Regions from separate parts of the Enterobacter sp. CFEC122 genome, predicted to be linked through region 3. Evidence: predicted binding sites of a transcription regulator. Region 3 holds the regulator's gene; each other region holds the start of a gene.
What was found. The regulator CRP, encoded in region 3, controls carbon source genes, mostly activating them, when cyclic AMP is high. The targets are predictions, from matches to a motif close to ATGTGANNNNNNTCACAT.
Positions count from the first base shown of each region.

Region 1: ACVCAM_RS05305 (PhzF family phenazine biosynthesis protein) is a predicted target of CRP. The motif match lies at 1,090-1,107, and genes of this name have one in related genera.
Region 2: uxuA (mannonate dehydratase) is a predicted target of CRP. The motif match lies at 2,031-2,048, and genes of this name have one in related genera.
Region 4: garD (galactarate dehydratase) is a predicted target of CRP. The motif match lies at 2,066-2,083, and genes of this name have one in related genera.

Region 1 covers NZ_JBRIQR010000005.1:23,888-27,006, reverse strand. Annotated here, with positions in the region: gene ACVCAM_RS05310 (sugar transporter) at 1-1,014, opposite strand, end outside; gene ACVCAM_RS05305 (PhzF family phenazine biosynthesis protein) at 1,192-1,980, shown strand; gene ACVCAM_RS05300 (PhzF family phenazine biosynthesis protein) at 2,008-2,799, shown strand; gene ACVCAM_RS05295 (GNAT family N-acetyltransferase) at 2,892-3,119, shown strand, end outside.
Region 2 covers NZ_JBRIQR010000008.1:12,545-15,663, forward strand. Annotated here, with positions in the region: gene yeiP (elongation factor P-like protein YeiP) at 54-626, shown strand; gene uxuA (mannonate dehydratase) at 744-1,934, opposite strand; gene ACVCAM_RS07495 (mannitol dehydrogenase family protein) at 2,138-3,119, shown strand, end outside.
Region 3 covers NZ_JBRIQR010000028.1:55,377-58,495, reverse strand. Annotated here, with positions in the region: gene ACVCAM_RS18355 (phosphoribulokinase) at 1-312, shown strand, start outside; gene ACVCAM_RS18350 (OsmC family protein) at 398-802, opposite strand; gene crp (cAMP-activated global transcriptional regulator CRP) at 1,114-1,746, shown strand; gene ACVCAM_RS18340 (YccS/YhfK family putative transporter) at 1,804-3,119, shown strand, end outside.
Region 4 covers NZ_JBRIQR010000006.1:21,916-25,034, reverse strand. Annotated here, with positions in the region: gene rsmI (16S rRNA (cytidine(1402)-2'-O)-methyltransferase) at 1-227, shown strand, start outside; gene garD (galactarate dehydratase) at 383-1,954, opposite strand; gene garL (2-dehydro-3-deoxyglucarate aldolase) at 2,328-3,098, shown strand.

The DNA.
Region 1 (3,119 bases), on a different contig from region 3:
GAACAGCGACATGGCGACGTCCGTCGCATCCGGCGCCAGGGCCAGCACCTTCACCTGCATGCCCAGGCCAATAATCATGATCGCCACGCCCCAGAACAGGCTGAGGATCGCCAGATGGCTTTCACTGCCCGCGGCGGACATCAGCAACAGCAGACAGGCCAGCAGCAGGCCGATAGCGCTGCTCACCAGCGAGGAGGCATGCCGGTTACCCAGCTTGCCGAACAGCACGCTGCCAATAATCCCCGCGCCGCCGAGGATCAGCAGTAAGACGGTGGCAAAGTTGGCGCTAAAGCCTGCTACCACCTGCACAAACGGTTCAATGTAGCTATACGCCGTGTAATGGGCCGTTACCACGATGGCGGTCAGCAGGTAGATGCTCAGCAGCGCAGGGCGACGCATCAGCAGCGGCAGGCTTTTCAGCGAGCCGGAATGCTCGCTCGGCAGCGCGGGCAGCAGCTTAATCAGACACACCAGCGTCACCAGCGCGCCCATGCCGATGGCGAAGAAGGTGGTACGCCAGCCGAAGTATTGCCCCACGATGCGGCCAATCGGCAGGCCCAGCACCATCGCCAGTGCGGTACCGGTAGCAATCAGGCTTAGCGCCTGCGCGCGTTTACCCGCCGGTGCCAGGCGAATCGCCAGCGACGCGGTGATCGACCAGAACACCGCATGGGCAAAGGCGATACCGACGCGGCTGATGACCAGCACCGTAAAATTCCACGCCATAAACGACAGCACGTGGCTCGCGATGAATAAGACAAACAGACCGATCAGCAGCCTGCGCCGCTCTATCTGGCTGGTCAGCAGCATGAACGGCAGGGACATCAGCGCCACCACCCAGGCGTAAATGGTCAACATAATGCCCACCTGCGCCGTTTCCATCTGGAAACTGTCAGCGATGTCAGACAACAGCCCAACCGGCACAAATTCTGTGGTGTTAAAAATAAACGCGGCAATGGCCAGCGTGACCACGCGTAGCCACGCAACCCTGCGGGAAACTGTGTTCGTTGTCATAGGGATGTCGGAGATTCGTTGCTGAAAAGAAGAGGAGACGATCTTAAAACGTTGAATGGCGAAAACTCAACCATTATGTGACGCAGATCTCAATATTTACCTTATGAAAGCGGTAGCCGGGAGCGCTGTTTTCATTGAATATAAAAGAACAACACAATAAAAACAGGCGGTAAGACAATGCAGGAGATTGATTTTTATCTGGTCGATGCGTTCAGCAATACCACGTTTGGCGGCAACCCGGCCGCCGTTTGTCCGCTCAAGGAATGGTTACCCGATGAGACCTTGCTGAAAATGGCACAGCAGCATAATCAGTCGGAAACGGCCTTTTTCGTCTGCACTAAAGGAGGCATTGAGCTACGCTGGTTTACCACGCTTACCGAAGTCAATCTCTGCGGCCACGCCACCCTTGCCGCCGCGTACGTTCTGTTTAATGAACTGGATTACCCCGACTCGCGGATCCACTTTGATACCGCCTCTGGCCGCCTGACGGTCAGCCGGGAGGGGGAGTGGATGACGCTGGACTTCCCGGCATGTCCAACCCATGAAGAGACGCCGCCGCCGGAGATGCTCTCGGCGCTCGGTATCCGTCATTACGTTGCAGCACGCAAAGGGCGCGCCTGGCTGATCGTGCTGGACAATCGCCAGCAGGTTGAAGCACTCGCGCCACGCTTTTCGGCGATGACGCCGGGCGAGCATAAGGTGAGCGTGACGGCACGGGGTGAGGGGGAATACGATTTTGTCAGCCGCTTTTTCTCCCCCGGGGTATCCGTTCCGGAAGACCCGGTCACCGGCTCCGCGCACACGATGCTGATCCCGTACTGGGGTGAACAGTTGGGGAAAACAGCCATGCTTGCCCGTCAGGTTTCCGCGCGCGGCGGCGACGTGCGCTGTGAGCTGAAAGGCTCGCGCGTGCTGATGAGCGGACAGGCTTCACTTTATCTGAAAGGCACAGTTTTTCTGCGCTAAATACCCATAACAAGAGAGGAAGAGACAATGCAGGAAATTGATTTTTATCTGGTGGATGCCTTCAGCGACAAAACCTTTGGCGGCAACGCGGCAGCGGTATGTCCTCTGGAAGCGTGGCTGCCGGACGAGACGCTGCTCAAAATGGCGCAGCAGCATAACCAGTCTGAGACCGCCTTTTTTGTACGCACCGACGGTGGGTTTGAACTGCGCTGGTTTACCACGCTCGATGAAATTAACCTGTGCGGCCATGCTACGCTTGCCGCATCGCACGTTATTTTCGAATACCTTGACTATCCGCACACTGAAATTACCTTCACCACGCGCTTCGTGGGCGAGCTGACGGTCAAACGCAGCGGCGACTGGCTGACGCTGAACTTCCCCGCGTGGTCAACGGAGGTGGTCGAGAACCCACCTGCGCTGCTGTTTAGCGCGCTGGGCATCCCAGACGCAAAAGAGGTGCGCGTCGGACGTGATTACCTGGTGGTGCTGGAGAGCCAGCAGCAGGTGGAAGCGTTAACGCCGGATATTGGGGCGATGATCCCGCTGGATAAAATGGTCTGCGTGACGGCGCCGGGCGAAAAATATGACTTCGTCAGCCGCTTCTTCTGCCCGGGGGAAGGGGTGCCGGAAGATCCGGTTACCGGATCCGCCCACAGCATGCTGATCCCATACTGGAGCGAAAAGCTGGGTAAAACGTCACTTTATGCCCACCAGGGGGCGCACCGTGGCGGGGATCTGCGCTGCGAAATGAAGGGCGACCGCGTGCTGATTGGCGGTCAGGCCACCCTGTACCTGAAAGGGAAAATCTTTTTGCGCTAACGGAGCGGTACGATAAGTTAATTGTATGAAGCACCCTGGCAGGCCTGCGCTATGTTGACATTTAGCCTCACAAAAAAAGCAAGGAGCCTGCCATGTATTCCATTACCTCTGAATCTGCACGTCACCCGGACATTCTCAGCCTGATCGCGGCGCTGGACCGCTATCAGAGCGAACTCTATCCCGCCGAAAGCAATCATCTGATCGATCTGGCTGCGCTGCCGGAAACGTCGCTGATCCTGATGGTCATTCGCGACCAGCAGCTTCAGGCCGTTGGCTGTGGCGCCATCGTGCTCAACGGCGACGGTACCGGTGAAATGAAG
Region 2 (3,119 bases), on a different contig from region 3:
GCGCGAGTAATTTGGCGCGATATTTTTTACCTCCCGTAAACAGGATTACTGCAATGCCAAGAGCGAACGAAATTAAGAAAGGTATGGTACTGAATTACAACGGCAAATTGCTGATTGTGAAAGATATCGATATTCAGGCACCAAGCGCCCGTGGTGCAGCTACGCTGTACAAAATGCGTTTCGCCGATGTGCGTACCGGCCTGAAGGTGGAAGAGCGCTTTAAAGGGGACGATATCGTCGATACCGTGACCCTGACCCGTCGCTATGTTGATTTCTCCTACATCGACGGCAACGAATACGTGTTCATGGACAAAGAAGATTACACCCCGTATATCTTCACCAAAGACCAGATTGAAGAAGAGCTGCTGTTCATCCCGGAAGGCGGTATGCCTGATATGCAGGTTCTGACCTGGGACGGCGTGCTGTTGGCGCTGGAACTGCCTCAGACCGTCGATCTGGAAATCGTTGAAACCGCACCAGGCATCAAAGGCGCATCCGCCAGTGCCCGCAACAAACCGGCTACCCTGACCACCGGCCTGGTTGTGCAGGTGCCGGAATACCTTTCTGCTGGCGAGAAAATCCGCATCCATATCGAAGAAAAACGCTATATGGGTCGCGCTGACTGATTGCGGCGTTTGTCGGGTGGCGCTACGCTTACCCGACCTACGAAAAAACCGGCCCAGAAGCCGGTTTTTGTGTTTTTGTAGGCTGGGTAAGGCGAAGCCGCCACCCGGCAATTCCGTTTACAGCAGCTCCGGATACTTCGTCATCTTCAGCGCCAGCTCAACGCCGCGCACTTCCGCCATCCCTTTAAGACGGCCAATCGCCGAATAGCCCGGGTTGGTTTTCTTACGCAGATCGTCCAGCATCTGGTGTCCGTGATCCGGACGGAACGGGATAGGACGCACATCGCCAGCCTGCTTGCGACGCGCCTCTTCCGCCAGAATAGCGTCCACCACCGCGACCATATTCACATCACCGCCCAGGTGCGCCGCCTCGTGGAAGGTTTTTGGGTTCTCTTCACGGCAGGTCGCGCGCAGATGCGTAAAGTGAATGCGATCGCCGAAGGTTTCAATCATCCGCACCAGATCGTTATCGGCCCGCACGCCGTAGGAGCCGGTACACATGGTAAAGCCGTTGTGAATGCTGTCGACCGTCTCTTTCAGCCACTGCATATCTTCAATCGTAGACACGATACGCGGCAGGCCGAGGATAGGACGCGGTGGATCGTCCGGATGTACCGCCAGGCGAACCCCCACCTCTTCCGCGACCGGCACAATTGCGCGCAGGAAATACGCCATGTTTTCACGCAGCTGCTGCTTATCAATATTGCCGTACTCCGCCAGGCGGGCGCGGAACTGATCCAGCGTATACCCCTCTTCGGCACCCGGCAGGCCCGCAATAATATTACGGGTCAGCTTTTCGATATCCGCGTCGCTGGCGGCATTGAACCATTGGAGCGCCTGCTGCTGCTCTTCAGCGGTGTAATCCGCGTCGGCGCCAGGGCGTTTCAGAATGTGCAGTTCGAATGCCGCAAAGGCAATCTGATCGAAGCGCAGCGCTTTTGAGCCGTCCGGCATTTGATATTCGAGGTCTGTACGCGTCCAGTCCAGAATGGGCATGAAGTTGTAGCAAACGGTATCAATACCGCAGGCCGCGAGGTTACGGATGCTCTGCTGATAGTTGGCAATCCAGGCCTGATACTCGCCGGAATGGGTTTTGATGTCTTCGTGAACCGGAATGCTTTCTACCACAGACCAGGTTAATCCTTTTTCCGCCAGCAGCGCCTGACGCGTCTGTATTTCCTCTACCGGCCAGACCTGACCGTTAGGAATATGATGCAGCGCCGTGACGACACCCGTTGCGCCAGCCTGACGCACATCATCAAGAGAAACCGGATCGTTCGGCCCGTACCAACGCCAGGTTTGTTCCATTGCCTCACCCTCTTAAGTTGTTATACCAATATGCGTTACTACAATGACGACTACCATACATGTTTACCGCGAAGGGTCAATACACCGCCACACATTGATTGATCAAACTCACATAACGGGGATATTTACGGCTCACCAATTTTATTTGCTGTCATATAACTTTACACTGGCATTGTTAATTAATGGTTAATCAGGTGTATCTCATGAAGACAATTGCCTCCACCGCCCTTCCTGCCCGGGTTCAGCAACCGCGCTACGATCGTCAGCAACTGCGCTCCCGCATCGTCCACTTTGGCTTTGGCGCGTTTCACCGTGCGCACCAGGCCTTGTTAACAAATCGGGTGCTGAATGAAAAAGGCGGCGACTGGGGGATTTGTGAGATTAGCCTCTTCAGCGGCGACGTGCTGATGAGCCAGCTGCGCGCGCAGGATCATCTGTTCACCGTGCTGGAAAAAGGGGCTGAAGGAAATGAGGCCATTATCGTCGGTGCCGTCCATGAATGCCTGAACGCAAAGCTGGACTCCCTGCCCGCCATTATTGAGAAATTTTGCGAGCCTCAGGTCGCGATTGTCTCGCTCACCATCACAGAGAAAGGCTATTGCATCGATCCCGCGACCGGGAAGCTCGACCTGAATAACCCCCGGATCGTCCACGACCTTGAAAACCCCTCAGAGCCACATTCCGCCCCTGGGATCCTGGTCGAAGCCCTCCACCGCCGCCGCGAGCGCGGCCTGCCTGCCTTTACCGTGCTCTCTTGCGACAATATCCCGGACAACGGGCACGTGGTGAAAAACGCCGTGCTGGGCATGGCGCAAAAACGTTCCGCAGGGTTATCTGAATGGATCGATACCCACGTAAGCTTCCCCGGAACGATGGTCGACAGGATTGTTCCCGCCGCGACGGAGGCCTCGCTGGCGGAAATCACCGACGCGCTCGGCGTGGAAGATCCGTGCGCCATCAGCTGCGAGCCGTTCATTCAGTGGGTAATAGAAGATAATTTTGTCGCCGGCCGTCCCGAGTGGGAAGTGGCGGGTGTCCAGATGGTGCAGGATGTTCTGCCGTGGGAGCAGATGAAATTACGCATGCTCAACGGCAGCCACTCTTTCCTGGCGTATCTCGGGTATCTTGCCGGCTACGCGCATATTAATGAATGCATGGAGGATGCAGCGTTCCGGGAAGCCGCCC
Region 3 (3,119 bases):
ATGGAAGACTACATCAACTTCCTGACGCCGCAGTTTTCCCGCACCCATATCAACTTCCAGCGCGTGCCGACGGTGGACACCTCCAACCCGTTCGCGGCCAAAAGTATCCCATCCCTGGATGAGAGCTTTGTGGTGATCCATTTCCGCAATCTCGAAGGCATTGACTACCCCTGGCTGCTGGCGATGCTGCAGGGCTCGTTTATTTCTCACATGAATACATTAGTCGTACCGGGCGGAAAAATGGGGCTGGCGATGGAGCTCATCATGACGCCGCTGGTGGAGCGATTGATGGAAGGGAAACAGATCGCGTGAGTTTTTTGCCCGGTGGCGCTGCGCTTACCGGGCCTACGGTCGTGCTTTTGTAGGGCGGGTCAGCGAAGCGCCACCCGCCAAAACATTAAGCCTCGATCACTTCATACGAATGGGTGATTTTTACCGCTTTCTCCAGCATTAACGCGACAGAGCAGTACTTCTCCGCAGACAGGTCCACCGCACGTGAAACCGCCGCGTCTTTCAGTTCTTTACCGGTGACCACAAAGTGCAGATTGATGTGGGTGAACAGGCGTGGCGCCTCTTCGCGGCGTTCTGACGTGAGTTTGACCTCACAATCCGTCACGTCATGACGGCCTTTTTGCAGAATCGACACCACGTCAATGGCGCTGCATCCCCCTGCCGCCATCAGCACCATTTCCATTGGGCTGGGCGCTTTATCGCCGGAGTTACCATCCATCAAAATCTGATGCCCTGACGCGGACTCGCCCAGGAACGTTAAACCTTCAACCCACTTCACGCGCGCTTGCATATTCTTAAACTCCAACGTTGCATTTTTGGTGACAGATTACGCGTGCGTTACATTTCTCGCAATGGAAGGCGACCTGCATCATGCTGAAGCGAGACACCAGGAGACACGCGGCGAAAGCTATGCTAAAACACTCAGGATGCTACAGTAATACATTGACGTTACACATGTATGCAGAGGACATCAAACTTTACTGGCTGCGAAACGTTACGGTAGCCGACTTCCCAGGGTATGGGTAAGAATTCGATTGCAACCCCAGAGTCCGGATGCATCTGATGACTCTGGTGACAGCTTATAACAGAGGATAACAGCGCATGGTGCTTGGCAAACCGCAAACAGACCCGACTCTCGAATGGTTCTTGTCTCATTGCCACATTCATAAGTACCCATCAAAGAGCACGCTGATTCACCAGGGTGAAAAAGCGGAAACGTTGTATTACATCGTTAAAGGCTCGGTGGCAGTGCTGATCAAAGATGAAGAAGGGAAAGAGATGATCCTTTCTTATCTGAACCAGGGCGATTTCATCGGTGAACTGGGCCTGTTTGAAGAGGGCCAGGAACGTAGCGCCTGGGTTCGTGCAAAGACAGCATGTGAAGTGGCTGAAATTTCTTACAAGAAGTTCCGTCAGCTGATTCAGGTTAACCCTGACATTCTGATGCGTCTCTCTTCCCAGATGGCGCGCCGTCTGCAGGTCACCTCAGAGAAAGTGGGCAACCTCGCCTTCCTGGACGTGACGGGCCGCATCGCACAAACTCTGCTGAACCTGGCGAAACAGCCGGACGCCATGACCCATCCGGACGGCATGCAAATTAAAATTACCCGTCAGGAAATTGGTCAGATCGTCGGTTGCTCCCGTGAAACAGTGGGCCGTATCCTGAAAATGCTGGAAGATCAAAACCTGATCTCCGCCCACGGTAAAACCATCGTGGTCTACGGAACGCGTTAATTCCGCTTAAACGGCGTGCCATCGCAAGGTGTCACGCCGTTTTTGTCTCTACTCCTCATGTGGCGCAGGCTGATCTATCACCCGGAAGTCAACTACGCACTGCGACAAACGCTGGTGTTGTGTCTACCCGTGGCCATCGGCCTGATCCTCGGACACCTTCAGCAAGGCCTGCTCTTTTCCCTCGTGCCCGCCTGCTGCAACATTGCCGGCCTGGACACACCGCATAAGCGCTTTTTCAAACGACTGATCGTGGGCGGCTGCCTGTTTGCTGGCTGTAGCCTTGCCGTACAGCTTTTACTGGCCCGGGACATCCCGCTGCCGCTGATCCTGACGGTGCTGGCGATGACGCTCGGCGTCACGGCGGAAATCAGCTCGCTGCACGCCCGCCTGCTACCCGCCTCGCTGATTGCGGCCATCTTCACGCTGAGCCTCGCCGGGAATATGCCGGTGTGGGAGCCGCTGCTGATCTACGCTCTGGGGACACTGTGGTACGGGCTGTTTAACTGGTTCTGGTTCTGGCTGTGGCGGGAACAGCCGCTGCGCGAATCCCTGAGCCTGCTCTATGTGCAGTTGGCGGAATACTGCGAAGCCAAATACACCCTGCTCACCCAGCATACCGATCCGGAAAAAGCCTTACCGCCGCTGCTGACGCGCCAGCAGAAGGTGGTGGATCTGATAAGCCAGTGCTATCAGCAGCTGCATATGCTCGCCGCCAACAAGAACCACGAGTACAAACGGCTGCTGCGCACCTTCCAGGTAGGCCTGGATCTGCAGGAGCATATCTCCGTTAGCCTGCACCACCCGCAGGAGGTGCAAAAGCTGGTTGAGCGCAGCCACGCCGAAGCGGTGATCCGCTGGAACGCGCAGACCGTCTCGGCACGCCTGCGCGTGCTGGCTGACGATATTCTCTACCACCGCTATCCCACGCGCTTTAACATGGAAAAACAGCTCGGCGCGCTGGAGAAAATCGCCCGTCAGCATCCGGATAACCCGGTCGGCCAGTTTGCCGCCTGGCACTTTAGCCGCATCGCCCGCGTGCTGCGCACCCAGCGCCCGCTTTATTCCCGCGACCTGATGGCAGATAAACAAAAACGGCTTCCCCTGTTGCCCGCGCTCAAAAGCTATCTGTCTCTCAAATCGTCCGCCCTGCGCAATGCCGCACGAATTAGCGTGATGCTCAGTATCGCCAGCCTGATGGGCATGGCGCTGCATCTGCCGAAGCCCTACTGGATCTTAATGACCGTGCTGTTCGTCACCCAGAACGGCTACGGCGCCACGCGGGTGCGTATTCTGCACCGGGCGGGCGGCACCATGGCCGGGCTGATCATTGCAGGCGTAACGCTGCACTTCCACGTGCCGGAAGGCTATACCCT
Region 4 (3,119 bases), on a different contig from region 3:
TGCTGGCGTGGGTGAAGGAAGACGAAAACCGCCGCAAGGGTGAAATGGTGCTGATCGTCGAAGGGCACAGGGCGGAAGAAGACGCCCTTCCTGCCGACGCGCTGCGCACGCTGGCGCTGCTGCAGTCGGAATTGCCGCTGAAGAAAGCCGCTGCGCTGGCGGCAGAAATTCACGGCGTGAAGAAAAATGCGTTGTATAAGTATGCGCTGGAGCAGCAGGGGGAGTAAGGCATCCCCTGCCGGTTTTTGCCGGGTGGCGGCTACGCCTTATCCGGCCTACGGATCGTTATGTGTCTTTTAGCTAGCAGGTATCGCCTCAACCTGGAAGGTTTGCGGCGTGTCCGACGGGTTACCTAAATGCGGGATAGATGTGGGACGGAAAATCACGTCACCGGTGCCGGGTTAAACACCGCCAGCTGATTATGCAATCCCCATTGGTCCGAGAAGGTTTTCTTTCGCCCGCTGGCGACATCCAGAATGAAGTGGAACAGCTTCCAGCCCACGTCCTCAATGCTCTCTTCTCCGGTGGCGATGGTGCCCGCGTTAATATCCATTAAGTCATACCAGCGGTTTGCCAGCTCGGTGCGAGTCGCCATCTTGATCACCGGCACCGCCATCAGGCCGTACGGCGTGCCGCGCCCGGTGGTAAAGACCTGTACCGTAATGCCGGATGCTACCTGCTGCGTGCCGCACACAAAATCGCTGGCCGGCGTTGCCGCGTAGATCAGGCCGCGTTTCGTCGGGCGCTGGCCCGGAGAGAGCACTTCTGCAATGGCGCTCTGCCCGGATTTGGCAATAGAGCCGAGGGCTTTTTCCACCACGTTTGCCAGGCCGCCTTTCTTGTTGCCCGGAGACGGGTTGGCGCTGCGGTCGGTTTTGCCCATATCGAGATAGTTATCGTACCAGGCCATCTCCTCAAGCAGTCGCTTGCCGACCTCTTTATTAACGGCGCGCGGCGTCAGCAGATGGATGGCGTCACGCACTTCAGTCACCTCGGAGAACATCACCGTGGCGCCGCAGCGAACAAGCAGATCGGACGCATAGCCCACCGCCGGGTTGGCCGTCACGCCGGAGAAGGCATCGCTGCCGCCGCACTGGGTTCCGACCACCAGCTCCGACGCCGGGCACGTTTCGCGCTGGCGGCGGTTGAGCTTGTCCAGATGGCGTTCTGCTACCTGCAAAATATCGTCGACCATTGAGCGGAAACCGACGTGGCGTTCGTCCTGCAGGCGCACGATACTGGCCTCGTCTGCCGGAATGGCTTTGACATCTTCCGTGCCTTGCAGCAGGCGCTCGGGCTGGAGCTTTTCACATCCCAGGCCAATAACCATCACTTCGCCGCCAAAGTTGGGGTTCAGGGCGATATTGTGGATGGTGCGGATAGGCACCACCGCAGCGGGCGCGTTAATCGCCACGCCGCAGCCGTAGAGGTGGTTCAGGCCCACCACGCCGTCGACGTTCGGGTATTTTGGCAGCAGATCGCGTTCGATGATTTTCACCACGTAATCCACAACGCCCGCCACGCAGTGCACGCTGGTGGTAATGCCGAGCAGATTTTTGGTGCCGACGCTGCCGTCCGCATTGCGATACCCTTCAAAGGTATAGCCTTCCAGCGGGGGAAGCGGTTCCGGCACGCGGGTTGCTAGCGGGAGCGTGTTCAGCGGCGGCGCTTCTGGCAGCGCCACCAGCGACTCCTCCACCCAGCTTCCCTGCGGAATAGGACGGACGGCATAGCCGATGACTTCACCGTAACGCACAATTTCGCTTTCAGCAGGGATATCCACCAGGGCGACTTTATGTCCCTGCGGAACATGCTCAGTCAGTTCCAGCCCGTCCGGGAAGCGGGTTCCTGCTTTTAAGCCATTGTCGTTGACGATAATCGCCACGTTATCGGCATCGTGCACTTTTATATAAAACGCCGTCGGGGGTGCCTGTCGAATTTCAATGTCGGCCATTGGTCAGTATTCTCCAGCAAAATTCTGATAATAGGTTCAGCCATTTTTCTGATGGTAGAAATAAATACGCGACTTTCAGAAATAAAGCATGTCAGCAGATTCAATATCAAAATGTGATCCCGATCGCTCGCGAGCCCGTAATCCTTGATTCTGTGCATTAGCGCCCAGTGCTTTGTGCATATGCAAAAATTTTTATCGAAAAATAGCGTAATGCCTGAGCATTAAAACAATGTGCGGTCGTGGATTGCATCTTATACTGAATGACGATTTTATTACGCCAGAATATGTCCGAATAATAAATATCATGCTGGCGCGGTGTCTGAATAAATAAAACGGTACTGAAAAAGGCTGCGGAATTAAAAAGGTAAATACGATGAATAACGCTATCTTCCCGAATAAATTTAAAGCGGCCCTCGCGGCGCACCAGATTCAGATTGGCTGCTGGTCCGCGCTGGCAAACCCTATCAGCACCGAAGTGCTGGGCCTGGCCGGTTTCGACTGGCTGGTGCTGGACGGCGAACATGCACCAAACGATATCAGCACGTTTATTCCGCAGCTGATGGCGCTGAAAGGCAGCAACAGTGCCCCGGTGGTGCGTGTCCCCACCAACGAACCGGTGATTATTAAGCGTCTGCTGGATATCGGCTTCTACAACTTCCTGATCCCGTTTGTGGAGACGGAAGAGCAAGCGGCGCTGGCCGTGGCGTCAACGCGCTATCCTCCCGAAGGGATCCGCGGCGTTTCCGTTTCGCACCGCGCCAATATGTTTGGCACCGTCCCGGACTATTTCGCGCAGTCCAACAGCAACATCACCATTCTGGTTCAGATCGAGAGCCAGCAGGGCGTCGATAACGTCGACGCGATTGCCGCCACAAGCGGCGTGGACGGGATCTTCGTCGGCCCAAGCGATCTGGCTGCGGCCTTTGGCCATCTGGGTAACGCCAGCCACCCTGACGTGCAGCGCGCGATCCAGCACATCTTTGCCCGCGCCAAAGCACACGGCAAGCCGTGCGGCATTCTGGCGCCGGTTGAGGCTGACGCCCGCCGCTACCTGGAGTGGGGAGCCACGTTTGTTGCCGTCGGCAGCGACCTCGGCGTTTTCCGCTCGGCTACGCAGAAATTAGCGGACGCTTTTAAAAAATAACCATCATTGAGGAAACAGATT